Regions from separate parts of the Veillonella sp. 3627 genome, predicted to be linked through region 1. Evidence: riboswitches for the same ligand, from Rfam matches in the RefSeq annotation. Region 1 holds a riboswitch; each other region holds the start of a gene.
What was found. A riboswitch is a leader RNA that binds a small molecule or an ion and turns the genes downstream of it on or off. The one in region 1 is predicted to bind thiamine pyrophosphate.
Positions count from the first base shown of each region.

Region 2: linked by a shared signal. The riboswitch ahead of thiC (phosphomethylpyrimidine synthase ThiC) and the one ahead of thiD (bifunctional hydroxymethylpyrimidine kinase/phosphomethylpyrimidine kinase) in region 1 are both predicted to bind thiamine pyrophosphate.
Region 3: linked by a shared signal. The riboswitch ahead of thiS (sulfur carrier protein ThiS) and the one ahead of thiD (bifunctional hydroxymethylpyrimidine kinase/phosphomethylpyrimidine kinase) in region 1 are both predicted to bind thiamine pyrophosphate.

Region 1 covers NZ_RQVG01000001.1:18,865-29,102, reverse strand. The annotation lists gene EO114_RS00120 (ribonuclease HII) at 1-126, opposite strand, end outside; gene ylqF (ribosome biogenesis GTPase YlqF) at 113-1,006, opposite strand; gene rplS (50S ribosomal protein L19) at 1,256-1,597, opposite strand; gene EO114_RS00105 (zinc metalloprotease HtpX) at 1,720-2,619, opposite strand; gene glyS (glycine--tRNA ligase subunit beta) at 2,626-4,659, opposite strand; gene glyQ (glycine--tRNA ligase subunit alpha) at 4,661-5,536, opposite strand; gene thiE (thiamine phosphate synthase) at 5,914-6,585, opposite strand; gene thiD (bifunctional hydroxymethylpyrimidine kinase/phosphomethylpyrimidine kinase) at 6,680-7,486, opposite strand; TPP riboswitch at 7,553-7,649, opposite strand; TPP riboswitch at 7,830-7,937, shown strand; gene cytX (putative hydroxymethylpyrimidine transporter CytX) at 8,081-9,274, shown strand; gene EO114_RS00075 (DNA repair protein RecO) at 9,407-10,099, opposite strand.
Region 2 covers NZ_RQVG01000001.1:148,858-159,095, forward strand. The annotation lists gene EO114_RS00700 (hypothetical protein) at 1-313, opposite strand, end outside; gene EO114_RS00705 (hypothetical protein) at 434-1,126, opposite strand; gene EO114_RS00710 (hypothetical protein) at 1,131-1,838, opposite strand; gene thiC (phosphomethylpyrimidine synthase ThiC) at 2,015-3,319, opposite strand; TPP riboswitch at 3,397-3,505, opposite strand; gene EO114_RS00720 (hypothetical protein) at 3,782-4,201, opposite strand; gene EO114_RS00725 (D-Ala-D-Ala carboxypeptidase family metallohydrolase) at 4,211-4,594, opposite strand; gene EO114_RS00730 (hypothetical protein) at 4,605-5,141, opposite strand; gene EO114_RS07825 (hypothetical protein) at 5,237-5,383, opposite strand; gene EO114_RS00735 (hypothetical protein) at 5,384-5,782, opposite strand; gene EO114_RS00740 (pyocin knob domain-containing protein) at 5,794-8,073, opposite strand; gene EO114_RS00745 (RapH N-terminal domain-containing protein) at 8,141-10,238, opposite strand, start outside.
Region 3 covers NZ_RQVG01000012.1:25,146-35,383, reverse strand. The annotation lists gene EO114_RS06955 (hypothetical protein) at 1-1,033, shown strand, start outside; gene EO114_RS06950 (YkvA family protein) at 1,051-1,395, shown strand; gene EO114_RS06945 (thioesterase family protein) at 1,448-1,858, shown strand; gene murI (glutamate racemase) at 1,862-2,680, shown strand; gene EO114_RS06935 (hypothetical protein) at 2,689-3,228, shown strand; gene EO114_RS06930 (coenzyme F420-0:L-glutamate ligase) at 3,239-3,895, shown strand; TPP riboswitch at 3,946-4,045, shown strand; gene thiS (sulfur carrier protein ThiS) at 4,318-4,509, shown strand; gene thiF (sulfur carrier protein ThiS adenylyltransferase ThiF) at 4,510-5,085, shown strand; gene EO114_RS06915 (thiazole synthase) at 5,117-5,887, shown strand; gene thiH (2-iminoacetate synthase ThiH) at 5,904-7,100, shown strand; gene EO114_RS06905 (thiamine phosphate synthase) at 7,087-7,914, shown strand; gene EO114_RS06900 (glycosyltransferase family 2 protein) at 8,091-9,029, shown strand; gene EO114_RS06895 (NlpC/P60 family protein) at 9,052-9,900, shown strand; gene EO114_RS06890 (metal ABC transporter ATP-binding protein) at 9,976-10,238, shown strand, end outside.

The DNA.
Region 1 (10,238 bases):
AGCTGCGTGTTTCACGGATTCACGAGAATCTTCTAATGCCCATTGTATATAATCAAAAGGGCATTCACCTTGCAGTAGATTTTTAATATCTTTAACTTTAAGTTCCTGAAACTCACTCTTCGTCAACATAGTACGGCTCCTCATCGACGCCATCAAAGGTAATGTATCCCAATTTATTATTTCTGTAATCCGTCAAAATCACACGGCGCACCTTGTCATAATCTACGACGCCACCGCTTACCAAACAACCACGACGACGACCAATAGCCTCTAACATGGTATCTACGGATGTACGCTCTTCTTCCGTCAATTTATAACGCTCATGCAATAATGTCGGTTTATGCTCTTCTAAATATGCCAACAACTGCTTGATAACAGAATCTAAATCATACACATCGTCGGAAATAGCTCCTGTCATCGCTAACCGAGCTGCTGCTCGTTGGTCTTCAAACTTAGGCCATAATACACCTGGTGTATCTAATAGTTCAAGATTTTTACCTACTTTAACCCATTGTTGACCCCGTGTATGACCCGGTTTATTGGCAGTTCTTGTCGCTGCAGAACCAGCTAGTTTATTAATTAATGTAGATTTACCTACATTGGGTATCCCTAGAATCATAGTGCGCACTGTACGACCTTTGATTCCTTTTTTTAGCCATCTATCGATGATGGGCTGTGCTAAGGATTCTACGGTTTTCACGAGTTGCTTATTTCCTTTACCATTTTTAGAATCAATAGCAATAGCATGAATACCTTCGTTTTTGAAAAATTCAATCCATTCTTTTGTAGCTTTTGGATTTGCCAAATCGCATTTATTTAAAATCACTACATGCGGTTTATCTCCGATCAATTCTCGGATCACAGGGTTGGCACTACTGCGAGGAATGCGTGCATCTAGTAATTCGATAACCACATCTACTTTCTTTTTATGTTCCGTAATCATGCGTGTGGCTTTTGCCATATGGCCTGGGAACCACTGTACGACTGGAAAAATTTCTTGACTCATATTTCACCTACTCGTCTATTATCTATATCATATGCTCATTTTACTGTTATTTTTTCTGCTAATCTAATATCTTTTATGACATACTACTATCAAACTATATACATTTTATGAAAGTATATAAAATTGACTATCAAGTAGCAAACTCCCATCTATGATTTCATAACTAATATGCCCTACTATTTAGCAGTTTCTAAAGGAAATAAAAAAAGGCTAGCCATAGACTTACGTCTCATGGCTAACCCTTTTAAATTAGCGTTTTTCGCGAATACGAGCAGCTTTACCAGTAAGGTTACGTAAGTAGTACAATTTAGCACGACGAACGATACCGCGACGAGTTACTTCGATTTTTGCTAGACGTGGGCTGTGAAGTGGGAATACACGTTCAACACCAACGCCAGAAGCGATACGACGAACTGTGAAAGTTTCACGAACGGAACCACCTTGACGGTTGATTACTAAACCTTCGAAAACCTGAATACGTTCACGGCTACCTTCCACAACTTTTACGTGTACTTTTACAGTATCACCAGCGCGGAACTCAGGAATGTCAGAGCGAAGCTGTTCTTTTTCTAATACATCAATAATATTCACGATTTTTTCCTCCTATTTTGCAGACGTTCATTACTTACACCTTATAAGCAGAGGACCATCTCAAATTAACAGTATTATTTTATCATAAATAAAAGTTTTTATGCAAGAGGGAAATGTAAAATTTATTTTATCTTCCCCTCTACATATTGTCGCAATCGTTCGATACGTTTTTCTGTAGCTGGATGTGTGCTATAGAGTTTGCTAATGAGCCCACTTTCACCAGTTTCAACTGTATAGTTGCGTAAGGTAATCAATGCATTATGGAGTTCAGCGCCTAAGCCGATTTCATAAGCATATTTATCTGCCCGATATTCGGCTCGTCTACCTGTGAATAAGTCAATAATGATCAAAGGCGCCTTAATGACCCACTGCATAAATAGAATTTGTAAAACTACGAGAAGATAAAAAATCTGCACAATGAATGTAATTATCGGTAGTCGCAAATATTGAATCCATAATATGACACGCGCAAATAGTTCGTACACACGAATGCACATTTGTCCCAAATAGTTCATATAGAAACAAGAAAATCCGTAGGCCCCATCTTTATGATGAATATGTCCCATTTCGTGAGCCACTATGCCCAATAATTCATCATATGGCAACTGTATGATAGCCCCCGTATTAATACAAATTCGATTATGCCCCATTGCAAAAGCATTGATAGAATCATCATTTTTGATAAACCAGTCGAATTGCGACATATCGATGCCCGTATGGTTTTGTATATCCTTCTGAATCATCTGCAGAATCTCTATCTCTTGCCCTAGAGGACGACGTCCCCCATAGAGCCACATCGTAATGCGATGAAACCAAGGAATTTGCGCTAGTGCCGCCACAAGTAACACAGATGTACCTGCTACGGCATAGCTAATATTTTCCAGGTTAATACGCACATGAAAGAGGTCCATCGCTTTCATCAGAAAAGGATGATCAATAGGACCAAAGATAACTTGGTACATGTACAGAATACTGCCAATGATAAATACATTCGCAAAAAATGTGAGTACTGTAATAATCATAAGATTTTATTTCAATTTACCTAAGTTACTTACTTCGTAAGTCATACGTAATAATTGAAGACGATTTTGCTTCACTGCTTCGTCTTTATCCATAACCATAACATGTTCAAAGAATGTTTCAATATATGGCACCAAGGATTCTGCCAAACTTACAGCTTTCACATAGTCACCTGCCTCTAAGGCATTACGATTTGTTGTATATACCGGCAATGCCGCTTTGTACAAGGCTTGTTCAGAATCTTCTTTTAACAAGGATTCGTCAACGCCTGTGAAAGTCACATCTTTTACCATATTAAAAATACGTGTGTAAGCCTGCATTAATGGTTCGTTTTCATCAATACGGTTTGCTGTTAAGGCTTGTCCTAAACCTTCTGCTAGAGCAACTGTGACAGTCTCTTGGCTCAATACGATATCTACCACTTGATATGGCATGCCTTGTTCTAACAAGATATTTTTCAAGCGAAGGATGAAGAAGTTTTCTAATTGACCTAGTAATTCTTCTTGTTTTTCACTAGCCACGCCTAATAATTCCATTGCTTTTACCCAGATTGGACGCATGGATAAAGACCATTTGCTATCCATCAAGATGTTGATGATACCGATTGTTTGGCGGCGCAATGCATATGGATCTTGGGAACCTGTAGGGATTAAACCACGGCTGAACGTAGCTACAATGGTATCTACTTTATCTACGATACTCAAAATACGTCCTGCATCGGTAGTTGGTAAGATATCCCCTGCAAAACGAGGCAAATATTGTTCAAAAATTGCTTCCCCTACAGCTGGTGTTTCGCCATCTAGTAAAGCATATTCTTTACCCATAATGCCCTGTAATTCAGTAAATTCACTCACCATACCTGTCGTTAAGTCAGTTTTAGCAAGATGAGTAGCTCGTTCTAAGGTAGCTGTATCTGCAAATCCTACTTCCTTCGCTAACGCAGCACCTAATGTAAGTAGACGTTCTGTTTTATCTTTCAAATTGCCCAAACCTTCTTGGAAGACAATTTTTGTCAATGCTTCATAACGACCTGCTAATGGCGTTTTACGGTCTTCGTTAAAGAAGAACTTCGCATCGTCTAAACGAGCACGAAGTACACGTTCATTACCGGCTGCTACCACATCCAAAGATTTGCTATCGCCGTTGCGAACAGTTAAAAACATAGGAAGTAATGTTCCTTTGCCATCCACCATTGGAAAATAGCGTTGATGGTCTTTCATTGGTGTAATGATGCAATCTGATGGCAAAGTTAAGTAGCTTTCATCAAAAGTACCACAAAGTGCTGTTGGATATTCTACTAGGAAAGTAACTTCATCTAATAAATCCTCATCCCACACCACAGTAGCCCCTTTAGTGGCTGCTAGTTCTGTTAATTGTTTACGGATTGTTTCACGGCGTACGTCTTGGTCGATCATAATGAAGTTTTTAGTTAGTGTATCTAAGTAATCTTTTGGTTCTGTTATGGTCAATTCAGATTCACCTAAGAAACGATGTCCACGGCTTACATTTGTACTTGTTACATTAGCAAATGTCACTGGTACTACGTCTTGACCAAATAATGCCACCAACCAACGTACTGGACGAACGAAACGTTCTTCTAAATCGCCCCAATGCATGGATTTAGGGAAACTTAAACCTGTAATCAAGGATGGTAATACGTCAGATAAAACTTCTTTTGTATCTAAACCAGCTGTCGTTGTATCAGCAAAGATATATCCATCTACTACTTTCAATTCAGATACATCTAATCCTTTACCACGAGCAAAACCGATAGCTGCTTTTGTAGCATTTCCATCAGCATCATAGGCAATGGATACAGATGGACCTTTATGAGTTTCGTGAACATCTTCACCACGTTCTGCTACGTCATTGATGAGTAATGCAACACGGCGAGGTGTGGCATACACTTTCACAGCCCCATGTGGAATGTGACGCTCTGCCAATGCAGCTATTGCTAATTCACCTAATTGTTTAATAATATTTGGCAAAAATCCTGCAGGAATTTCTTCTGCCCCAATTTCAAAGAGTAAATCCTTAGCCATCTTATTTATCTCCTTTCAACAATGGGAAACCAAGTTCTTCTCGTTTCGCCAAATAATTTTGTGCACAAATACGAGCCATGTTACGAACACGACCGATGAAAGCTGTTCTTTCAGAAATAGAAATAGCACCACGTGCATCTAGCAAGTTGAATGTATGGGAACATTTCAACACATAATCGTAAGCCGGCAATACAAAACCTAATTGACATACACGTGTAGCCTCTGCTTCGTACATGTCGAACAATTTGAACAACATATCTGTATCTGCTAATTCAAAGCTGTACGTAGATTGCTCTACTTCGTTAGCATGCCATACATCACCATATGTATATTGTTCGTTCCATTGTAAGTCATACACATTTTCTACGCCTTGAATGTACATAGCCAAACGTTCTAAGCCATATGTAATTTCAACGGATACAGGTTTCACGTCGATAGATCCTACTTGTTGGAAATAGGTAAACTGCGTTACTTCCATACCGTCTAACCATACTTCCCAACCAAGACCCCAAGCGCCTAATGTTGGAGATTCCCAGTTATCTTCTACGAAACGGATATCATGATCTTCTGCATGAATGCCAAGAGCAGCCAAACTTTGCAAGTATAATTCTTGAATATTGTCTGGAGAAGGTTTGATGATAACTTGGAATTGATGATGTTGGAATAAACGGTTTGGATTGTCACCATAACGTCCGTCTGCTGGACGGCGGGATGGTTCTACATAACATACAGACCAAGGTTCAGGCCCTAAAGCATGTAAAAATGTGGCAGGGTTCATCGTACCCGCCCCTTTTTCAATGTCATATGGTTGTTGTAAAATACAACCTTGTTCACCCCAGAAGTTTTGGAGTGTAAAAATCATCTCTTGAAATGTCATTTCCATTCCTCCTTATGTTTTACAGGGAATAAAAAAGTCCCTGCAACGAAAATCGCTACAGGGACGAGATATACCCGCGGTTCCACCCTAATTGGCTAATGCCCTCTTTTAAAAAATAGCCTTTACTAATTGTCCATACCTAGTATGGTACAACGTTCCTGCCCATGCTCCACAGCGCCTTCTACTCATTTGTGAGCTTTCACCGTCCTCACTCGCTAACGGGAGTATACTCCTCTGCTTCATCACTTATGTATATATACTATTGTATGGATAAAAGGGATTAGTGTCAAGGTGTATCCTCTTAATCAGCGATGTAAGTTCTTAATTACTTTTACTATCCCCCTATTCCACAATAGTCTAGGAATATGTTCTGTATATTATTTTTCCAAGAACATTTTACACCATTCCATGTTCTCTATCCACATAGCAGTTTCATATTCAATGTCTTCCATTTCTGTGATGGCTGAGATCACCGCAATACCGTCCACTGGTTCCGCTAAGACATCATCAAAGTTATCTCGATTAATGCCACCAATAGCCACCATAGGAATAGTTGGATTATGAGCACGTAAAGCTAAAATTAATTCGGGCCCTCGCACAGTTTTGGCATCTTTCTTTGTACTTGTCGCATACATAGGACCTACGCCGATATAATCCACATAGTCCAACTTTGTGTTCTCTAACTCTTCTACAGAGTTAATAGACGTCCCCACAAGGGCGTGAGGCAATCGTTTGCGTACTTCGTCAAGGTCCATATCGTCTTGTCCCACATGGACGCCATCAGCGCCTATCTTTTCAGCTAATTCTACATCATCATTAATGATGAAAGGAACTCCATATTCCTTACAAATGTGTTGCAACTCTCGTGCCAACTGTTCTTTTTCCTCCCCTACAAGAGCTCCTTCTCCTTTTTCACGAAGTTGAAAGCAAGTAATACCGCCTTTACAAGCTTCTGTAAGGGTCTTGTGAATATCCTTCGTATTCGGTGTTCCACAAATGAAGTACAACCCCATCATGGAGCGCACTGTATCTATATCATGATGTTTCAAAATAATCCTCGTTTCTTATCTAACAACCAAAACAGATTACTTATAGTATACCACGACACTAAGTATGGTTGATATGATATGGATCATACCTATATTACTCAGAATATTCATCCCCATAGGCCATATGATTCACTGGCCCATTGCCTGTGCCCAGTCCCGGATTATGCAAAATAGCTAATCGGATATATTCTTTACCAATCGTAATAGCATCTTCCAAGGATTTCCCTTTGGCAAGTTCTGCTGTTATAACAGCAGAGAATGTACAACCTGTGCCATGGGTGTGTACTGTGTCATATTTAGGACTTGTCCAAGAGCGTCGCATGGACATGGTATCTTTTGTAAACAAGTAATCTGTGGCCTCATCTCCGATGTGACCACCTTTGATGATCACCGCTTGAGGGCCTAATTCTTGTAAAATGCGAATCCCTGCTGTATGCAAAGCTTCTACCGTATCAATTTTCATATCTGCCAGTACTTCGGCTTCACTGCGGTTCGGTGTAATCAAAGTCGCTTTCGGAATCAATTTGCTTTGTAAGGCTTTCACCGCCTCATCGGAAATCAATCGATCCCCACTGGTGGCAATCATCACAGGGTCTAACACATACGGTACTTTTGGATCTATGTAGGTTCCGATTAGTTCCATCATCTCTGCTGTGGCTAACATACCCGTTTTCACTGCTTCTGGAACAATATCTGTAAATACGGCTTGCAATTGTGCTGCAATCATAGAAAGGTCCATGTGTGCAATTTGCGTCACACCTCTTGTGTTTTGTGCCACCACGGATGTAATAACAGCCATCCCATAGACATGACGACTTTGAAAGCTTTTTAAGTCCGCCATCACCCCTGCACCACCTGTTGGATCTGTTCCTGCAATCGTTAATGCTCTATGTAATTTCATAGGAGTCTCCTTTACTAGTAACAAAAAAGAACCAATCCTAGGGACGGTTCTTATACAATATCTAGTATTTGATGCCATCCACTTTCCTCCGCCAGCATTATCTGGTTCAGGTCTAGGGTTTTGACACTCATCAATCTCAGCATAAGCACCCCTAGTGGTTCTTATATTAATTTAGTTATAACATGAAATATGCTCCAATGCAATACAATAAATTACAGCTAAGCTACTTTCACTAGAAGATATTCCCTCTCAATATAGATATTCATATATCCTATGTATTTCATATAATACATTACATTCACCTATACATTCCTATTGACGTAGTATCATTCAATTCGTATAATACATCTATAAGGGGTGCTCACTGAAGTGGGCTGAGAAGTAGCTACGTGCTACTAACCCATAACCTGATTTGGATAATGCCAACGTAGGGATATATTAGCATATTTTTGTAGTACCTATACAAACACATAAGGACACATTACCATATGGTTCCTGTTTGCAATACTTGGTCTCTTAAGAATATCTATCATCTACAGGCTAATCGTTTCAGATTAGTCTTTTTTGTTCCCACTGGCATAGTTAGGAGTATTCATGAGTGATTCAAAACTTTCATCATCACGGTTGTCCCTCATTTGGTTCGGCGCCGCTCTTTCCATTGCGGAAATTATGACGGGCACCTATTTTGCGCCCCTAGGATTTTCTGACGGCCTATTGGCCATCATCATCGGTCACGTCATCGGCTGCTTGTTATTATTTGGTGCAGGACTCATCGGCGCTCGTGAACACATGAGTTCTATGCAAACTGTATCCACTGTCTTTGGCAATGGGGGCATGAAATTATTTTCTATTTTAAACGTTCTACAACTGATTGGTTGGACCGGTATTATGATTTATGACGGTGCTCTTGGTGCCGTAGAGTTATGGAATCTACCATTCACTGCGTGGACTTTCATTATCGGGGCCCTCATCATTGTATGGCTCTTCATTGGTATCCGTAACATGGGGTATATCAACAGCATCATGGGCTACGGCTTAGGTATCCTCTGCATCTATTTGTTAATTAGCTTGTTACAAGAAAGTTCCATTCATAGCCAAGGAATCATCACTGATGAAATGACTTTCACAGCGGCTTTGGAATTATCCATTGCTATGCCATTGTCTTGGCTACCATTGATTAGTGATTATACTCGATTATCCAAGAACCCTGTGGCAGGTACTGCATCTAGTGCCATCGTATACGGCGTAACTAGTTCTGTCATGTATGTATTAGGCCTCGCTGCGGCCCTCTATACAAATGAAAGCAACATTGCAAAGGTTCTACTTCATGCTGGCTTAGGATTTGGTGGGTTAATTATCATCGTATTCTCTACTGTCACAACTACTTTTATGGATGCCTTATCTGCTGGTATTTCCTCTGAAAGCTTGCAGACTAAATATTCTGGTCGTACCATCGGTATTATCGTTACCGTCATCGGCACCATCGGTGCATCCATCTATCCAATGGATAATATCATTCCTTTCTTATATATGATTGGATCCGTATTTGCCCCAATGATTGCTATTTTATTAACTCACTATTTCTTATTACGTCATTGTCCACACCTTGACCATGGACCTAGCTTGTATATCATTTGTTGGGCATCTGGTACTTATATGTACCATCAATTCCTTGACAGCAACCCATTCTTAGGGGCTAGCCTATCTACTATCGTAGGAACAGCATTAGCAACCATTGCAACGGCCTATATCATTAGCCTAATTTCTAAAAAGAAAAAAGAAATATAACCGCTTACTATACTATTTAGTGCGTATATAAGCACTCATTATTTCATTATACACTTTACAATAACTTCACAAATCAAAACAGGAGCATTCCTTCTATGAAAGGTAGCTCCTGTTTTCATTTTAATATATTAATTATATCATCGTCTCTAAAAACTCAATGCTATGCAATGTATATCCTAGTTGATATGTCAAAAGTTTTCGCAATAGAATTTCTAATTGATCCCATTGATTCGCAGTAAGACGTAAAGGCTTTGTAGGAATCCAATCATAGTTCAAAAGCATTGTTATCCCTTGTTGTAGCTCTTGTTTCACTACATACTGACAGGCTTCATAGATTTCATCGCAAAGACTTGCCATTACCTCAGGGTCTTCACAATGTTGCCCTTGTGGCACAAATCCCGCTAGACTTAACATATGCCACCCCAGCACAATAGAACCTAAGCGAATGGGTTTATCCTGTATAGATTGTAAAAATCGACTCATGTTCGTATATACACTGCGGTCTAATTTACCTTTTTCAAATAAAGCACTTACCAGTTCACCGCTAAAAGTAGCATAGGAAATATCTTCTAAACTTTCATAATCGCGTGTAGAAATCCCATCTATCTGGATAATATCGTACATGTCTCCATTAGGTGCTACTGTCAAATATAAACAGCTTAAAGGTTGTAAATACGCTCCTTCTTTATAGTTAGCTTTACGTTTATGAGGAACAGAACAAAGTATAATACCTTCTAACTTCGTGAGAAATGCATAGATACTATAGTATTTTCGTTTTTTACGCCACAGTACGATGGCTTCACTAGTAAACGTATTTGCTTTCATTTACAATTCCTCATACTTAACAGTATATTACTACTAATTCAGCAATACATGTATCATCCTTGTATATACTCTTAATATTCTTCTACATATACATACTCTATATAGTATACAAAAACTTAAAATCTACATGATTCTTGCA
Region 2 (10,238 bases), 130 kb from region 1:
GCGTGAATTCTCTTTTAAAGTTACCTGCTACAAACCTATTTTGTGCTTCACCACCTGCTATAGCCGTTCTACGGTCTAAATATGTTTTGTAATACTGATTTTCAGCTACTGGAATCCAGCGTTCCCCGACTTGTGGTAAATGTAAATATCCATCACTCTGTTTTGTCACCTGCGTATCACCATCAGGAACCCCCAAAGCATTATCTAATTTCTTTAATGTTTTACTTAACCAACTAGCTTCTACTGTAGCAGTCCCTGCATTAACTGCAAATACACTGGCCAAGATAAGAGCGATTGCTGTTCTTTTTCTCATAGCACACCTCACACTTATAAAAAATAACTATAATGACACCACTATCATACTCCATAAATATATGCAATATCAAGCATTGTAGACATTTAAACATATAGATATATCATACTTATTGTACTTCTAATTAGAATGAGCATAGACCTTTTTATCACTTTCTTTCACAGTGAAAGTGATATTGCGTATTTGATATGCTTCATTGGGACTATTAGCATTATCGATGTCTACTTTCTTTTTGATGTTAGCTGCCTCTTGTTCGTTAGCAAATGTAAAGAAAGAGTCATCAGTTTTATACATAATAGAGTTATCATCTTTACCGCTGACAAGTATTAACTTACCATTTTCTTTCTTAATTGTGTGGGTAGCACCAAACGCCGCATCATAAGCCTTACCATCTCTGACTGTCATTAATGTATCTTCTTTTATTTCATCATAATAAGGCACCCATTCATAAGCGTCGTCATAGATAGGTACCACTCCATTTTTATTTGGTCCCTTCGCAATATCTAATTTCGTAATTCTTGCATGATCAGTACCATATTCTTTTTCGTTTACCAACTGATGTTTCGCATATACATTACGCATATAAAACTTAGATTCAGTCATTTTATATACATGGTCACTTACCTTTTCAAATGTTATTTTATAAACAATCCCACCATTATAGCCGTTGTCTTCATAAGGAGGGTTGTAATGATACCATGTACCCGACAAATCGGGATTATCACCGACTGATGTATCAGATGTGCATCCTGTGAAATCCAGCCCCATCATGATTATACCTAATATAATTAGCATATATTTCTTCATGTTCATACTACTAACCTCGTTTTCGCCACAGAATATAGGCGCCTACTACCACACCAAATACTACTACACCAATCATTACATTTCTAACAGTATGAGATGCTTTTAGAAACACAAATCGGATATTTTGATCTTTTTCAAAAGTTATTGTGTTACCATTCACTACACCATCTGTTTTGAAATCAGTTTTAATATCCCCATCTACTGTGATAGTTGTTGTTCCATAGGATTTTCCCATAAAAAACATATATGCATTATTTTCTTCACCATAAGGATAGATAACATGTAGCGCTTCAGGTTTATCTATGGCACCATAAATAATTCTGTAACTGTTAGTTAATTCACTTTCATCTGAAAAAGAAGCTGTAATTTTCCAATATTCAGATTTAGCATCTGTTTGATTATTCAAAGCCTTACCAGCTTCATCAACAGCCTCTACATTAATATGTTTTGCACTAAACTGTTTTAAAGTCTCTTTCTCCTTATTTTGTTTTTCCTCAAATGTTTCATCACCTATATGCTTACGGTCATAAATAATTTTATTTACACTGTCGTCAAACCCAGCTTCTAAATCCGTTTTACTTAAAGGTTCAGGAGTATGCAATTGCGCTTCCCATTTCCCGCTAAAGTCACTATCTACTTGTATAGTAGAGTCCATACTTGCACAACCAGTTAGCGCTAATAGTGCGCATCCCAGTGCCAATAGTTTCCATTGTTTCATCATGCACCTCAAAAAAACAATTTTCTCAAATGTTACTCTCATGTAAATTCACTAGTTGCATTACACAAAAACATATTTACTATCTATATAATACATCAATCGTATTGCTATAATCAATTTATCTATACAACAAAACAACCAACTCCTATCCAAGAGTTGGCTGTTTCGTTTCTCATTTATAATATATCTATTTTCTCTCCCTCTAAGGCTTTATTGATGCTCCGTACGGCGCAGAATTTTCCGCACATACTGCAAGCTTCTTTATGTCCTTCTTCTGGGGCACGACTTTCACGGATGCGACGTGCTTTTTCAGGATCTAGTGCTACTGCATATTGTGCTTCCCAATCGAGTTTTTGGCGTGCCTCTGCCATCCGGTCATCGCGATCTCGTGCATTCGGAATACCTTTTGCAATGTCTGCGGCATGAGCTGCGATTTTGAAAGCCATAATGCCTTCTTTCACATCATTTTCGTCAGGTAAGGCTAAGTGTTCCGCTGGTGTTACATAGCAAAGGAAGGCTGCCCCATGCATGGCTGCCACTGCACCACCGATGGCAGCTGTAATATGGTCATAGCCTGGTGCAATGTCTGTTACTAATGGTCCTAATACATAGAACGGCGCCCCATCGCAGATTGTTTGTTGTACTTCCATGTTAGCTTGCACTTGATTCAATGGTACATGACCAGGACCTTCCACTAACACTTGTACACCACGTTCGCGAGCTCGTTTTGTTAACTCCCCAAGTCGAACAAGTTCTTCGATTTGACAGATATCTGTAGCATCTGCCAAGCAACCAGGACGGCAGGCGTCGCCAAGGGAAATTGTCATGTCATATTCTGCACAAATATCCAAGATTTCATCATAGTATTCATAGAACGGATTCTCTTGACCAGTCATGGACATCCAGGCAAAGACTAAACTACCGCCACGGCTCACAATGTTTAATTTTCGGTTGTGACGTTTAATTTGCTCCACTGTATGTTGCGTAATTCCACAATGTAAGGTAACAAAATCTACCCCATCTTCTGCATGGAGACGGATCGTAGAAATAAAGTCTTCAGCTGTCAATTCGCCTAAATCTTTTTGGTGATGGATAACGCTATCATAGATAGGCACGGTACCAATCATAACGGGACATTCTTTTGTGAGTAGACGGCGGAATACTTTTGTATCACCATGTGTAGACAAGTCCATAATCGATTCAGCCCCTAATGCCACTGCATGATGGACTTTTTTCATCTCTTCTTCGTAGTCTGTACAATCCTTGGATGTGCCTAAGTTTACATTAATTTTTGTGCGTAACTTCTGACCGATTCCTTCTGGTTGTAAAGATGTATGATGCTTGTTGCACGGAATTGTTACATGTCCTTTTGCCACTAAGTCTCGTAATACTTCAACATCCATGTTTTCTTTTTCTGCTACCACTTTAATCGCGTCGGTAACAATGCCTTTTTGGGCTGCTTGCATTTGTGTGTAAAACATAAAAAGCTCCTTTCATTACAAAGGAGCCTATTTTGGGTGCTCTATACACAAAAAGGTATCGACATTACATCGATACCCACATATGTCAGCGTGCTTCCTACGCGGGCATGATCCCGATCAGGTCAAAAGGTCAGGTACTTCATAGTCCTTTCTCAGCCTATTACATAGGCTCCCTTGCAAATCTAAAATATTTACTTGCTTATAGTATATCATGAAATGGTGGATTTTTATAGAAAATTATTCTTCCTCATCCATGATGGCATTATGATACACATAACGCATATATTGCTATAAACCTTTGGTATTAAGCCATTCTTGTAAAAAAGGTTGTGCAACGGTTGTGCAACCGTTCCCAAAAACAGTTTTTATTGATAACGTTATAAATTGTTTTTTATACGTTACCGAAACATTTTATAGGCTAGTCCACCTAATAAAAGCACCTCAATAAATCGGTGCTTTTGACTATTTTTCTTGTACTTCTTTATTTCTTCCTTCTGCTCTTCTAAGTATAGATTGGCTTTCTCCAATGAGATTTGCTGCTCTGTCAATTTCTGCTCTTGTAGATTTAATTTCTCCTTGGATGCTCTCAACTGCTCCCTCTGTTCTTCTAGTAGCTGCTTCGCTTCTAGTAATGCTACTTTCGATTCGTTCGTTGATAACTTCGCTACGTTCAACTGCATCTCTAACCTCTCGATTGAGTTTGCTTGCTTCTTGTTGATTGTATTGAGCTCGTCTAAGTTCTTGCTGAGCATCTTGTATTCGCTTTGTGTTAATGTCACTCCCTGTTCCGCAAATGTATAGCAGGGCACAGATAATAGTACCAAAGCCACTAGCAAGCATAATCGTGTGTTTCTTAATCCATGAAAGAATAGTTCCATACATTTCAACCTCCTAATATTGCTCCCATTCCGCATCATAACCTCGGACATCAATGTGTACAAATTGTAGTCCATAATATCTGCCAACACCATCTGCACCACACTCTTTTGCAATATCTGCTAATTCATCAACACTAATATCGTCCACTGTAATGTCAGCAGCTGTTCCTAATACATGTTGAGAGTTAGGCACTCCACCTACCTCACGATTGTGGTCTTCACAACGGTATCCACTTTCGATATATACTGGTCGTCCTACACGTTCTCGGATTTTATCCAATACATCTACTAAACGTTTGTCAATAATATGATCCAACACATTTTTCCCATCTACTACATTATGTCGATGACATTTGCAGGCAAACTCATAATCCTCAAAATAATTTCCAATTTTCATATATGTCTCCTTATAACTTAAATTTGAACTTACTTTCAATCATGTCTCTGATGGTATCTAAAAACTTTCCCATCATTACATTTCCACCATCACGCATATTTTCTAGTACACTCAAAAATTCTGCTGAGGCTAAATATAACCAAACTAAATTAACTACAAAGGCTTCTTTCCCTGCCATAAAATCAAAGCACCAACCTATGGCTGTAGCAAATACATATGTCATTACCTTTGTCACAAAGGGTTTTCTCATATGTTTAGATGAAATTAATCCCTTTTCAAACGCAGGAATGATTGCTATATACTTATCCCAAGCAGATATACTTTCTTTGTCTGCTCCCGCTTCTACTAACATCTGATAGGCAATCGCTCCCCATCTAGTCAGCAAATCAAATAAAACTAATAAAATAAACACGCCCAGTACTTGAACGTGCTTTAAATTCATTAGCCATATAGCGGCACTACCTATAAGGGATAGTCCCACCTTTATAATCCACGACTCTACTAGAATATCTCGTAGAGATTCTAAAAATCCCATATCGAATACCATTTTACCTTTTAATACACCTAAACAATAAAACTTATCAGATCTGGTTTATCTCTAGCTCTGTTCATAATCACTCCTACCATCTCTCTTGAACAATATTATTCCTCTTTTTTGTCTTCCATATTCATTAAATCGTTGTGAATGCATCCCTCAGTAGGGCAAGTACCGTCTTGATTGAGTGTAGCATAACACCATTCACAAAAATGCATTACGGGAATATCTGAGTGTACTTCGTAATTATCCATTTACTTTACCTCCTTAATCTTTGCAATCATTTCTTGTGTAAGTTTTTTATACTGCTCTTGTAAATCAGCTACACTAGCACCACTTAATGTACGTCTTGCTAGCGTTTGTTCTAATGTTTCAAAACGTTTGTCATAGTAGGCTTTAATTTCTGCAATATGTTCTGCTTTAGTAGGTACTACGGGTTCGGGTACATAGTCAATAAAGTTACTGTTGATGTAGCATTTATTGTTATAAAATTCATTTTGTATATCTTGATTACCTACTAGATATGTATGGTTCGGATATTGCATTTTAGCAAAATTTAATACTGATTCTTCTGTGTCTCCATGTAATCCTACTAAGTAGGTAGTTACTCGGAGACCTTTTTCATCTAAGACAAAAATATATTTATTCTCCATATAAACCTCCTTTAAACACCTATCGCCATATATATAACAGTACGCCGTGAATTTTGTGTTCCAATGACTTCAGAAATTGTGACTGATGTTATATCTAGCTTTTTTGTTTGAACACTTGCTAGCCACTTATCGGAACGTGGATTAATGTGGCTGTAAAATATTCCAAAACATTTTTTTCTAAATGCAATTGGGAAGGTTGCTGTATATTGTGCTTCTCCCGTTGAATGTGTTATGCGTATATATCCAAATTGTATGATTACTGTATTTTCCCCTTGACCAATTAAGATATATCCTTCATCATCTCCGGTATATTTTACTTGTACATTTAACGTTTGCCCTGTGCTTCCACCTACATCACTTAATAATTCTTTTACCACTGCTAGTGTAGGAGCAAGGCTTGTATTTGTATCTGCCTTATTTGTTGTTAAAAGCTTTAAAACTGTTGTCACATCGCCTTTTGTAATATTTAAGCCTTCATTATGTCTTGTTATATCGGTAACGGTTGCATCATAATCGCCATGATAATGCCATGCACCCCATGCGTTATAGAACGTTCGATAGCAGATATTACAAGGTTTGTTATTCGCACCATAGGAGTAGAATAATTGCGTAATCTTATTAGTATCACTTTTAATAACCTGTACTACACCGTAATAGTAAACCCGTGTAGCATTAGGTGCATTTCTCCACCCCCACATGCTTGCGGTTGCTTCATACATACCAGTATCTGTGAGATTATTCCAATCGTTGATACCCGTAGGCATAGGCTTCATACTCATGTATTTGTTAAGATTATGTGCAGTGGAGTCTATATTATGTTCACTAATTTTAGTGGCAATAGAATTATTTATATCACTTACCTTTCTCTTCTCCTCTTCAATAGATGTTTGTAATGGATAAATTAATTCACGCCCAATATCGTTTTTAATAGCTCCTTTTAAGGGTGCAATCAATTCACGATTTATATCATTTTTTATATTCGTTTGAATCGTTTGTAGCTCACCTTTTGTCACCCAGTTAGTTGTTTTGCTTTGTAGATCTGTTTGTGTTACACAATTTCCAATTTTACTTTGAAATTCTTCTTTTGTTACCCAATTATTAATTTTACTTTGTAGATCTTCTTGCGTTACCCAGTTACCAGTTTTGGCGGCTCCAGCTTTGTTGGCCCATTCCTTGGCTTTCTGCACCTCTGATGTAGCACTAGACACATATCCTTGCATATCTCTTACAATAGTGGCAGCATAACTTTTATATTCCTGTAATAGCTGATTCACAGTATCTCTCATTGATTCAGCTTCTCTATTCTTATCCAGAATCGATTGTTGCATGCTTTGAATCCCATTAGATATACCCTTTACTTCTTCTATAGCTTGTTCTAAATTGTGTGCATGACCTTCTGCAGCACTTGCCTTTTCAATAACACTTGCTTTTAATTGATTAATCTCTTCTTTAGTAGCTATAGTAGAGGATTGTATATTACGTAATTCTGCTATGGAGTTTTCCATAGTTCCGACATAACCCTTTATTTCTCGTGCTTTAGTTTCTACAGCTCCTACACCTTGTAAGATATCACTATTTTTAAGTCGCTTTGTAATGTCACTTTCTACTTGTTCTAAGCTTTGTAACACTGTCTGCTCTGTAGATCGTATTTCTTGCTTTGCTCTCTCCTTTAGTGTTTCAGTATCTCTTTCTAAACGACTAAGTTTTTCTTTAATTTCCCCATGCATCGTCAGTGATTCTCTATGAATCCCATCTATTTGCTCTTTAATTCTATCAATATTAGCTTTAGTAGATGTGACTTCACTTGTAATACGTTCCACTCCATCAAATGGATTCTCTACAAGTTCAATTGCATTTCTTTCACGGTTGATACGTAAATAGGCGTTTCCTATTTGTGTCGGAATTACAGTATCAAACTGTTCTGATAACACTTGTAGTGGAATACCTTTATGATGACTACCTAATTCCTGTATCATACGAACAATCTTATCTAATTGCCCTTGTAATGCTGTATAAATTGGTTCATTAGGCAACTGTAATGTATTATTCCGTGGAGTTTCCCTAGTAAGCAATACACTTTCATTCCTTGCCAGTGGAGTACCATTCTTTGGATATGTATATTGCTTAGTAGTAGAATTAAACTCAAAATTTGTAGAAATTCGTTTTGTTTTCCCATTACTAATTACGTAACCTACAATGTCCTCTTTCCTTGTGAACGAGTACGGGTATGCAAAGGTCTTATTCTGACCATCCCCTTCGTACATGATACTCACTCTTTCATCATTAACCATATGTGTCTCCTTTCTACTGTACCTTTGAATATAAAAGGAGCTACCCACGATAGATAGCTCCTAATTACTATTTTCTTTTTTCCTCACGACTTCGAAGATTCTTATCAAATGCAATGGCAGTGATTAAATCCCTTAGTGTAGCTTCTGTATTAGAAAATGACCATTTTGCCAGTGTCCAAAAACCATCGGTAAAGGTATCACTAAACCCTGTGAGTCGATTGCTCACCTGGCTTGTTGACCGCATCACATCAATCCAAGATTTTTTACTGCTTTTCACATTTCTATACAACTCTAATAATTTTGGCATTAGACTAAGTGCAACAGTTTCATTTCCTTTGCTCATACTCGGTTTTCCCATAGCCATATCCATAGCCAAGGAAACTCCATCTCTAAGTATTGGAAAACCTACAAATGATCCAGTCACAACAGACGATAACATTTTCTTTAAAAGGCTTTCTGCATCATCGTCATCACCAGACCAGGTAGACCGTAACAAAGCCTCCGACATATTCTGTAATACTACCCAAAATAAGATATGGTTAAACAGTTTCATATAGTCTTGTTTGTCCACAGCTGCATAACCACCTTCTACCAATGCATTTAAAACTGTATTGGCATACGTATAAAACGGTGTAAAAAGAGCTACTAGGCTATTTTTCTTTCGTTGTAACTCTACAGAGTCTTTCGTATCCCCTGAACCAAACACTCTACGAACCTGTCTATCCGCAGCTGAAATAGCTTCCGCTTCAATATATTCTTGATCCAGTCCCTTAGGCAATAACTCTGCTACTTTCTGTTCATACGCAAACTTCCATAACGGCATAGACAACATTAAATCTGTTTCAGTGATAAATACATATCCATACCGACTAATCGTATCTCGCACCTCTTTTGTCATGTGCTTGGTTTCAGATATTCTTCGCCCAATGTCACTATTAGGAAAGAAGGTCATACCTTTACCGCCAATGCTTAACCCTTCATGTAAATCATGATCTAGCGTATGTATACGCTCACGTAAAAAGATACTTCGCTCCATAACAAATTTTCGGTTTGATACATACCTATCGGACAATGGGTATCCCATAAACTCTGTAAGAGCTCGGATTGTATTTAGTAAGCCAATTTCTTTTGTCATCGGAATCACGTTCAATACATTAAGTAAGGCTGTACTCGTCCTATAGGACATAATAGCCATAGATGTATTTCGTCTTAAATCTTGCAATACTCTATCTAACCGTGAAGATTTACTAATCTCACTCTGCCAATTATCTCGTACCCAAGTCTTCAACATTTGTAATGTTTCTACACCTGTAGTACGAACAATATAGTCACTGAGTGCCCGATTATTTAATAAACGATTCACATCCGTAGCCGCTTCACGCATGCTAATATGGTTAATCGCTTCATCAATAGCACGAGGAATTACATCAAAGGATAGTAGTAGCTTTTTCCCTTTCACTAACTGTACACGACTTTTGGTGGCACTCATACCCATACCCCATACAGCGCTAGATGACATTTGCGATTTTATAATATCTTCTACTTCATAATCCTTAGCAGCGCCATCTACAGTCGGATCATATACGATAGGATAATATTGTCCACGAATCTTACGTCCATTAATGGTGAAAGTCACACCTCTTTCTTTATGCATAGGTGAACCATATAATCGCTCTTGAACGGCGCTACGTTCTGCATAATAAGAATTAATGAGTTCCCAAGTTTTCTCTACAAAATCCCAATCCTTGGCATCTAGAAACTCACTAAATGCTTTATCTATTAGAACTTCTGCTTCTTCCTGGTCACTTAACCCTACCGTTTCAATAACACGTTGCCGATTATTTTTTGTTCCCCAGTTTAAAGCCAAGGCTAATACCTGCTCTTTAGTCATGCTATACACAGTACCAATGTTATACATACGTTCTGTTCTGATATGAAATAGTTCTTTTTTCCCGTATACTTTCATTACTTGTTGTAAATTACGAGTGGCATCTTCTAACATCTCCTTGCCTTTTACAGTGGCTCTATTAATTGGTTCGTAGATATATCGATTCCATACACCAGCCTTATCATCATCGTAGCGACGAAGTATAGTTTCTACTTTTACCAGGCTTAACATATACCCAGAGAATGTATCTTGTAACCGTCCAAAGAATCCTTGTTGA
Region 3 (10,238 bases), on a different contig from region 1:
TAATGATGTGTACATGGTATCACGCATTGCTCAAGTATATGGCGTATGCCCTGCTAAAGAAGGGGTGACTGGATTTTTAGTCGGTCTTGGTGGTAGTGCTGTAGCAGCGTTAGTATGTACAGTCGTGCCAACAGTGATTCTTCGCGTCCCTGTGGCAGCGGCTATTACCTATGGTGTTGGTAAAATGGCTGCAAAATGGATTGAAGATGGTATGCCAGCATGTCCGAACTATGAAGAATATCGTCAACGTTTAGTAGATATTTATGAACATAATAAAGAAACAGTCATCACATTGGCGAATACACCACTTCGAGATAAACCGTTGGGTAATGAAACTGTAGATTTCTTAAATGATGTACAGGTGTCTGGTAATGATTACTTAGCAAGTGCCAAAGGCTTTGCAGGTTCTTTTGTTGGAGCTGATTTGTTGGCTAATGTAAGTGCTGTAAAAGATCTAGCAGTAGGAGCCGTATCCATCTTGGCAGCTACGGTGAAAGACACATTAGAGAAAAGTGGTAATGAAGAATTACTAGATAATGCTCGTCATGCTGCAAAAGGCGTAGGCTCTTTACTTAAAATTTTAGCAACTGAAGCATTATCTTTAACTGGTGCCGTAGCAGGTACATCAGCATCTAAAGCAAGTGTATATACAAAAGCAGCTTATGAAAAAGCAGATACGGTGCGACAAACATTAAATGATTCCTTACAAACTAAAGTAGAACCAGTGGTGGAAAAAGCCACAGCTGTTATGCAAGATGTAAAAGAAGTGGTAGAACCAAAATTACAACAAGTGAAAGAAAAGGTAGAACCAAAACTTCAACAGGTAAAAGAGGTGGTAGAGCCGACATTACAGCAAGTAGAAGAAAAAGCTTCTGAATTGACAGCCAAAGCGATTGACCACGCACAAGAAGCGGTGCAAGACATTCGTGAAAAAGCGGAAGTTGTGAAGGAAACAGCAGTGGAATTGGCAGAACAAACAAAAGAAAAAGCCATTGACTTAGCAGAACAAGCAAAAGACAAGTTCAAACAATAATCAGAGAGGTTATAACTATGAATATCTTACAAATCCTTAAGTATGGAAAAACCTTTACATCTGATGCCTTTATGTCTACTGTGAATCGCATGGGTCGTAATATTATGTTTGCACGAAAAGCTGTTATGTTATATTATTGTTTACGTGATGCAGATACACCAGCATTTGTAAAGGCCGTTATTGCAGGCGCTTTAGGATACTTGATATTGCCTATTGATTTTATCCCAGATAGCGTACCAGGTCTTGGCTGGGTGGATGATGTGGCAGTATTAGCAATTGCTATGAAAGTAGCGAATCGCTATATTAAGGCTTCCCATAAGGAAAAAGCACAAAAATTTGTGCCTATCGGATCAATTGATTAATCAGTAAAGGGGCTCTTTGGAGCCTCTTATTGCATAGGAAAGGTAGTATACGATGATTTCTACATCTTTACGTGTCCGATTTTATGAAACGGATATGATGGAGATTGCCCATCATACGAATCATTTACGGTGGTTTGAAATGGGGAGAATTGAATATTTTCGCCGCTGTGGTATTAGTCTATGGGACATGATGCAAGAGGGCATCGTCTTTCCTATTACAAAAGTGAGCTGTGAGTATAAGGAAGTGGCACGCTTTGATGATGTATTGCGGGTGGAATTAACAGTAGCCTCTTTGTCGCGGGCTCAATGTACTTTCTCATATCGGATTATCCGTGACAGTGATAATGCATTGATCTGTACAGGGGAAACACAAAATGTGTTTACGGCTAAAGAAACAGGTAAAATTATTCGCTTGCCAGATGTATTTTTTAAACCCATGAAAGCCGTAGCAGAGGAGGAGTAGGGAATGACGCCCATACAGAAGGAATTACCTATTGGAGTATTCGACTCTGGAATCGGTGGATTGTCTGTATTATCTGTGCTAGCACAAGAATTTCCGGAAGAAGATTTTATTTATGTTGGAGATAGTGCAAACAATCCAGTAGGCAATAGGCCGATTGAGGAAATTGAAGGCATTGCTACGAAAATTGCAGAGTTTTTAGTGGCCCAACCAGTGAAATTTATAGTGATCGCATGCAATACATTTTCTGTGGTAGCCTTGGACAAACTATCCAAACAATTTGATGTACCTATTGTGGGGATGGCCCAGGGGATTCATGATGCTCTGCGTATCAAAGTCAAACAGAAACGTAAAGGACCTTTAGGCATTATGGCTACCGTCGCGACTATTAATAGTCATAAACATATGGATGCGGTACATAGCTTAAAACCTCATGTGAAAGTGGTAGAACAAGGCTGTAAAGATTTGGCGGCCTGTATTGAAGAAGGTCATTTAGATGATGCAGTTTTACGACATTGTGCAAAAGAATATGTACAGCCTTTGGTAGAGGCAAATGTGGAAGTGGCCATTTTAGGATGTACCCACTATCCTTTAGTAGAACCCATATTGCGTGAGTTGGCTAAAGAACAAATTTGCTTTGTAGACCCTGCGTGGGAAACATCTGATGCTGTAGGAGCTATTTTGTACGGAGAAGATTTGGAGCAGACATCAGGTAGGAAAGGCTCTATACAAGTTTGTGTTACTAGCCATGCGGATCGAGTAACGTCTATCGTACAAGATATTTTCAAGGATACTAGCTTAGAAGCTAAGCTCATTACTCTATAGGAGGAATTATGTATATTTACACATTAATAGATACCCTAGTGTGGATAGCCTGTATCATTGCTATCATTTATATTGCCTACCGCATATTTGCATGGCGCCAAGGCAATGAAGACATTGTAATCTTGGTAAAACGTCGCACTCCATTTGTGGTAGAAGACATTAGTTTTGATCAAGTAGTGTTATCTACGGATATTCCATTTGTGAATAGAGGCAAACAATACGGAACCATCATGGATATGTTCCCTCGTCATTTGTTACCACAAGAACAATTTGACAATGTACGAATTCAATCGTGGTTAACCGACGCAAAAGCAGAACGTCATGATGGCTATTGGGAAGCGTTAGTCTATAAACAACGACAAGGCAGTACTATTCGTTTGCGTCTAGTGATGACGGCTAATAGTGGTAACATTCGTAAAGACTTAGTGGGATTCCCAGACATGCCTATCGATATCTACCATCAAGTGGTAGGTCGCGAGGCGTACCGTATTTCAAAAACTAGAATTACTCTAACTGCAGAAGAGTTAGAAGTAGCAATGCGTAAATAGGAGGTATATCATGGCTGAATTAGAACTTTTACCAATCCCTACGCGTATTTTAACGAACAAAGATGATATCGTTGAGGCTATCGTAGAATTTGCAGGCCCTTATATTGGACCAGAAGATATTGTGTGCGTAGCAGAATCCGTCGTGGCTATCACGCAAGGGGAGTTTACACGACCAGAAGATTTAAAAGTATCTTGGCAAGCTAAATTTTTAAATCGCTTTATTCATCCGGATGGATCTATGGCATCTGTGTATGGTATGCAAGCAGCTATGGATAAAGAAGGGGAATGGAAAATGATGTTTGCCTTCCTCTGTGGAGCCGTAGCTAAAGTGTTTAAAAAATCTGGTGTGTTCTATCAAATGGCACGGACCGCATCCTTAACAGATGATGTGACAGGGACTATGCCTCCGTTTGATAAATGCATTGTATATGGACCAAAACAACCAAATGCAGTAGCCGATGCTATTATGAAAGCCACAGGAGCTTATGGAGCTTGTGTAGCGGACGTGAATGATTTAAAACGAGCTGCTATCTTAGGGCATAGTCGTGGATTGAAACCGCAGCAAATTGCGCAAATTTTAATCGATAATCCATTTGGCAATGATAGCCAAATGACACCTATCGTTGTGATTAAAAATTATGCCTCTGTGTCTGCACGGAGACGATAAAAATTGTTGATACTTAGGCTTGCAAATTGAGTCGTATCAGCGTATACTGAAAGAGAACTTTGGGGAGCCTACTGGCTGAGAGTAAACGAAAGTTTTGACCCATAACCTGATTTGGATAATGCCAACGTAGGATAAGTTTGATTCGTCATACTGAGGACATCCAACAGGATGTCCTTTTTTGTGCTTTTATAGGATGGTATATCGTATATGAGTATACATGGAAGGTGTATCTAAGTGGATGTACAAGGGGAACAGAATAGTGAGACGATAGAGTGCTACAGCATGAAGGGGCATACCACCGCGGGTATGGTTTTTCGTGCTGTTTTTTTATACTAGTATGTGGTGAAGGAGCCATGACGGATAATTGGTATGATACTAGTTTGGAATAGGTATATAGCAAACGCTATAGTTAGGAGGATATGATGAAAGTAAATGGAGCAACCTATCATTATGAGGGGCAAACAGTGCAAGAAGTACTGGCAGCCCTAGCGTTTCGAATGGATCGCATCGTAGTGGAATATAATGGGAAGATTCTTTCTAAAGCAGACTGGGAATCGACTCGTGTCAGCGCTGCAGATACAATGGAAGTAGTAACCTTTGTAGGAGGTGGCTAAATGGTATCTTTACAGGATAAAAAAGTTCTGCTCATCGGCGTGGGCGGTGTTGGATCCCATGTGGCAGTGGCATTGTGCCGTGCTGGAATTGGTCAGTTAGAAATCGTAGACTTCGACGTTGTGGATGAAAGTAACTTAGGCCGTCAATATTATGAGGTGAATGATGTGGGCGTTTTAAAAGTAGAGGCTATGAAAGGCCACCTCAATCGGATGAATCCAAACTGTGAAGTCATCGTCCATAATGAATGCCTCACACCAGAGAGATTATCTGAATTAATCGATGGCTATGACATGGTCGTAGAAGCAGTGGATAAGGCTGTCACAAAAGCATGGATGACAGAAGTGATTCTAACTCATCCTACAGAACCCTTATTAGTTGGCTGTTCCGGTATGGCAGGTTGGGGGGATAGTAATGGTATCCGCCGTGAACGGAGACATCATCGTTGGTATCTATGTGGTGATGGTGTGAGTGATATCGATTCTATCGGAAAAATCACTGCGGCTCGTGTCATGGTGTGCGCCGGACATATGGCAAATGCCGTCATTCAATTATTACACGGAGAAGATATTGATTAAGGAGGAACCTATGACACGTTCAGTAAAAGATATGGAAGCACAAGATACATGGACCTTAGGGGGACATACATTACAGTCTCGATTTATCTTGGGGTCTGGAAAATTTTCTATTGACTTAATCGAGGCTGTCCTAGAAGAAGCGGGCGCAGAAATGATTACCTTAGCCCTACGTCGTGCGGTAGGTGGAGAAGTGGAAAATATCCTAGATGCTATCCCAAAGGATACTATCTTAATCCCTAATACGAGTGGCGCTAGAGATGCTGAAGAAGCGGTGCGTATAGCAAGATTATCCCGAGCTACAGGTTGTGGAGATTTTGTAAAAGTAGAAATTATGAAAGATTCAAAATATTTATTGCCACATAATGGGGAGACCATTAAAGCTACAGAAATATTAGCAAAAGAAGGATTCATCGTTATGCCATACATGTATCCAGACTTAGAAGTGGCTCGTGATTTGGTGAATGCTGGAGCCGCTGCGGTGATGCCGTTAGCGGCGCCAATTGGATCTAATCGTGGATTGCAGACAAAGGAATTTATCAAAATTTTAGTGAATGAAATTGATTTGCCTATCATTGTAGATGCTGGTATTGGTGCTCCATCCCAAGCAGCAGAAGCTATGGAAATGGGCGTAGCTGCGATCATGGCAAATACAGCCGTAGCTTCTGCGGGCCATATTCGAGGTATGGCGAAAGCATTTGGTTTAGCCATCCAAGCAGGACGATTGGCCTATTTGTCAAAATTAGGGCCTACTCTTGAAATCGGTGGTAGCGCTTCATCTCCGTTGACTGGATTTTTGAGATAATAGGAAAGGAATAGCCATGTCTAGTACCACCAGATACCATATAGACGATCCATGTTGGAAGTATCGCTCCCACATGGATCAAATTGAAAGTCCCATTTTAGAAACGGTATTGCGAGAACGTGAGCAATATACGTACGATCAATATACAGCAGATGATGTGCGCCGTGTATTGCAAGAAGATACCATTGATGTAGAAGGACTAAAAATTTTATTATCTCCTGCAGCAGAACCATTTTTGGAAGAACTAGCAGAAAAAGCAAAGGCTGTACGAACGCGATATTTTGGCAATTCTGTATATTTGTTTACACCGTTATATATTTCAAACTATTGCGATAACCTATGCGTGTATTGTGGCTTCAACTGTAAAAATCAGATTCATCGGGCGAAGTTAGATGAAGCAGGTATTGAAGAAGAATTAAAAAATATTGCCAAAACAGGATTACAAGATATTCTAATTTTGACTGGGGAAAGTGAACGCCATAGTCCTATTTCTTACATTGGGCGTGCCTGTGAATTAGCAAAAAAATATTTTAAGGTAGTGGGCGTAGAAATTTATCCTGCCAATGTAGACGATTATGCATACCTACGAGAATGCGGTTGCGATTATGTGACCGTATTCCAAGAAACGTATAATTGGGAAAATTATAAAACATTGCATTTGTTAGGAAATAAAAGCGTATTTCCCTATCGACTTGAAACGCAAGAACGAGCTTTGCGAGGGGGTATGCGGGGAGTAGGTTTAGCAGCCTTATTGGGATTGGATGATTTCCGAAAAGATGCCTTTGCCACTGCTTTGCATGCCCATATGCTACAACGCGCGTATCCTCATGGAGAAATTAGTATTTCCTGTCCACGCCTGCGGCCTATCGTCAATGATGATACCATCAATGCAGGGGACGTAGGAGAAGCTCAATTATTGCAAGTCATCTTGGCATATCGCTTATTCCTACCTTATGCAAATATTACGATTTCCACTAGAGAAACAGCCAGGTTCCGTAACGGGGTCCTACCATTAGCAGCGACGAAATTGTCAGCAGGTGTCAGCACAGGTATAGGCGAGCATTCTTCTGAAGATAATAAAAAAGAAGAAGGGGATGCACAATTTGAAATTGCTGACAGTAGAACCGTAGCAGAAGCCATGGAAGATGTGAAAGCCTTAGGAATGCAAGTGGTGATGAGTGATTATATCGATGTGCTCTATGAAGAAAAATAACCAATCTATAGACACCTTAGTATTGATTACAAATCGCCAGCTACTGAAAGATGACATTAGCTTAGCAACATATGGTGTAGCACTGTCTAGAGGGATAGAAAGACTAGAAAAGTATGGCAAACAATGTATTAATCATACAGAAGAAAGCAGTTTACCGTATAATATACGTAGAGCATATAGATCTACAGTAAAAGCGAATCTTCATAGTACTAAATTGCCTGATGCGAGGGCAGATAGTGCTGAACCAGACAACTGGATGAGAAATCACAGTAGTCTGTACACCCTATGCCGTGACACTGATTTACCCTTTGAAGAGTACATCCAACTCTGTGATACCATCGGGGATACCGTAGTGCACCATGGAAAAGTTATTACGAATCGAGAGCAATTAGCTATCGTTTTGGCAACAGCAAAACGAATCCATCTACCCACTAATCTAATACGCTATTGGCAATCCGAACAAGAAGAACTATGGATTACCTTGCAACAACATTTTCATGACATAACTATGTGGAGTACCGTCCACAACGAAGATGACATCAAGTTGTTAGCATCCCTAGGAATCCCTAATTTGGAGTACGTCTTAATCAGTCCCATCTTTCCCACACCATGCAAAACAGGACACCCTGGCATTGGCGTTAAGAGGGGAAAGGAGCTGTTGAAACAAATTCAGACTCATTACCCACAAGTACAAGGTATTGCTTTGGGAGGTATCCACGAGCACAATTACCAAACGTGTTTGCAACATTCTATTACCGGCGTAGCTATTATGTCTGATTTCATGAAGCGAGTGCATAGCCATATTGACATTTAAGAACGCCATACACTTCGGAGCAAATCTCAGTGGAACGTAAATTTGTGGAGAAGTGCATGGCGTTCACCCTTTACGCTCTAGGCACGAAAGCGGGGAAAGAACGCCATATACAGCGGAGTTTGCAAAACAAGTCTCAATCCTGTAAAATAGATAGGTAAAGATCATAAGGAGGAGCTATGTTACTGTCAATTGTTGTTCCCGTATTTAATGAGGAAGATAATATTCAAAAATTTTATACTACAGTCAAAGATGTATTGCAAACACTTGACTATGACCATGAAATTATTTTCGTCGATGATGGGTCCAGTGATGATAGTGCAGGCATGCTACGATATATTGGTAATCAAGATCCAAAAGTAAAAGTGCTGTTATTGGCAAGAAATTTCGGTCATCAATTAGCCTTGACCTGTGGATTAGATTACGCTCAAGGTGATGCGGTAATCACCATGGATGGAGATATGCAACATCCACCAGAGTTGATTCCAGAACTAGTCAAACATTGGGAAGCAGGTGCAGATGTAGTACGTACCATTCGTGATTCCACAGAAGATGCTAGTTGGGCAAAAGCTTTTACATCGAAATACTATTACAAAGTGCTTAATAAATTAGCCAATGTTCCTATCGTGGAAGGTGGTTCCGATTTCCGGTTGATGAATCGAAAATCCTTAGAAACATTGAAAAACTTCCGTGAACATGGTAGATTTTTGCGGGGCATTGTAGGCGACTTGGGATTCGTACAACATGAATTTCACTTCGTAGCACCCCCACGCTTTGCAGGGACTTCTAAATTTAGTGTAAAAAAAATGATGCGCTTTGCTTTAGACGGCATTACAGCATTTTCTAGAGTACCTTTGCGTTTAGCCTTATATATCGGCTTGCTATGCGGACTATTAAGCCTGATTATGATCGGACACATATTGTTTGTTCACTTCTTCTCTGACAATGTTATCAGTGGTTGGTCTACCCTAGGGGTGGCTATCTTCTTCCTAGGTGGCGTACAACTGGTAGGTATTGGTATCATCGGAGAATATGTGGGACGAATTTTTGAAGAAGTCAAACAACGACCGTTATATTGGGTGAAAGACGCCATAAACTGTCACATACAAGACAAATAATCGTATATAAGAGAGGAGTCCTATGACGAGTAAAAAGAAACAATACCTGGCAGTCGCTCTATTAGTAGGCTTTTTAGGTACTAGTGTACAAGGAGCTTACCAATATGGTGATACAGGCAATGAAATTCTTGGTATTCAAAAGAAACTCATCGCTGCTGGTTATAAAGCTAGGGAAACTAGCGAATATGATGCAAACACAAAGTGGGCTGTTAGATTGTTCCAAAAAGATAATGGATTAACAGTGGACGGAATATTGGGAGCAGTGACCTATAAAAAATTGATGGGCAAACCACTGCCGGCGACAACAAAAACGGTATCTAAAAAGAAAGAAATTTCTGAAAAAGATGCTAAATTATTAGCCCATATCGATCCAAATAGAGAATCCACAGCTATCACATCTACGTTAAAGCATAAAAAAGACAAAAGCTCTGCCCCACAAGGGCTGACTTTCAAAAAGAAAGGCAAAACATACAAAGGCTTAGAGATTGGACATCAACCTATATCTGGCAATGTGAAAGAGATTTTGACCTATGCTAATACGTTTACGGGAGTGCCTTATAAATTTGGAGGCACTACACCAGCAGGGTTTGATTGCTCTGGATACATTCGCTATGTATTCCAAAAAATTGGTTACGATTTACCACGTCAAGCTGACGAACAGTACACAGTAGGTAAAAAAGTAGAGAAAAGTAATCTACAACCGGGTGATTTAGTGTTCTTTGAAACCTATGAACCAGGGATTTCCCATTCTGGTATTTACATCGGCGATGGACAATTCATCAGTGCCACATCTAGCAGTGGTGTAGCCGTAGCAGATATTGATGATAGCTACTGGGGACCACGCTATGTAGGGGCAAAACGCGTACTATAATACACAAGCTGTAATGATGATGTCATTACAGCTTGTGCCATATATGCGATAACTAGAAACATAAAGGAGTTAACTATGACGCACGCAGGCATTCACATACAAGATGTACAATTTTCCTATGGATCTCAGACGGTTATCCATAATATGACAATCACCATTCCCAAAGGTGAGTTTGTACTGGTGGTAGGACCTAATGGATCTGGTAAAACCACCTGGCTTCGTATGGTAGCAGGACTATTAGAACCGACAGCTGGACATCTTTGTTTAGACGGCATTAGTCCGAAAGAAGCACAAATGAAAGGACTCATTCACTTAGTGCCACAAATTTATAACAAGAA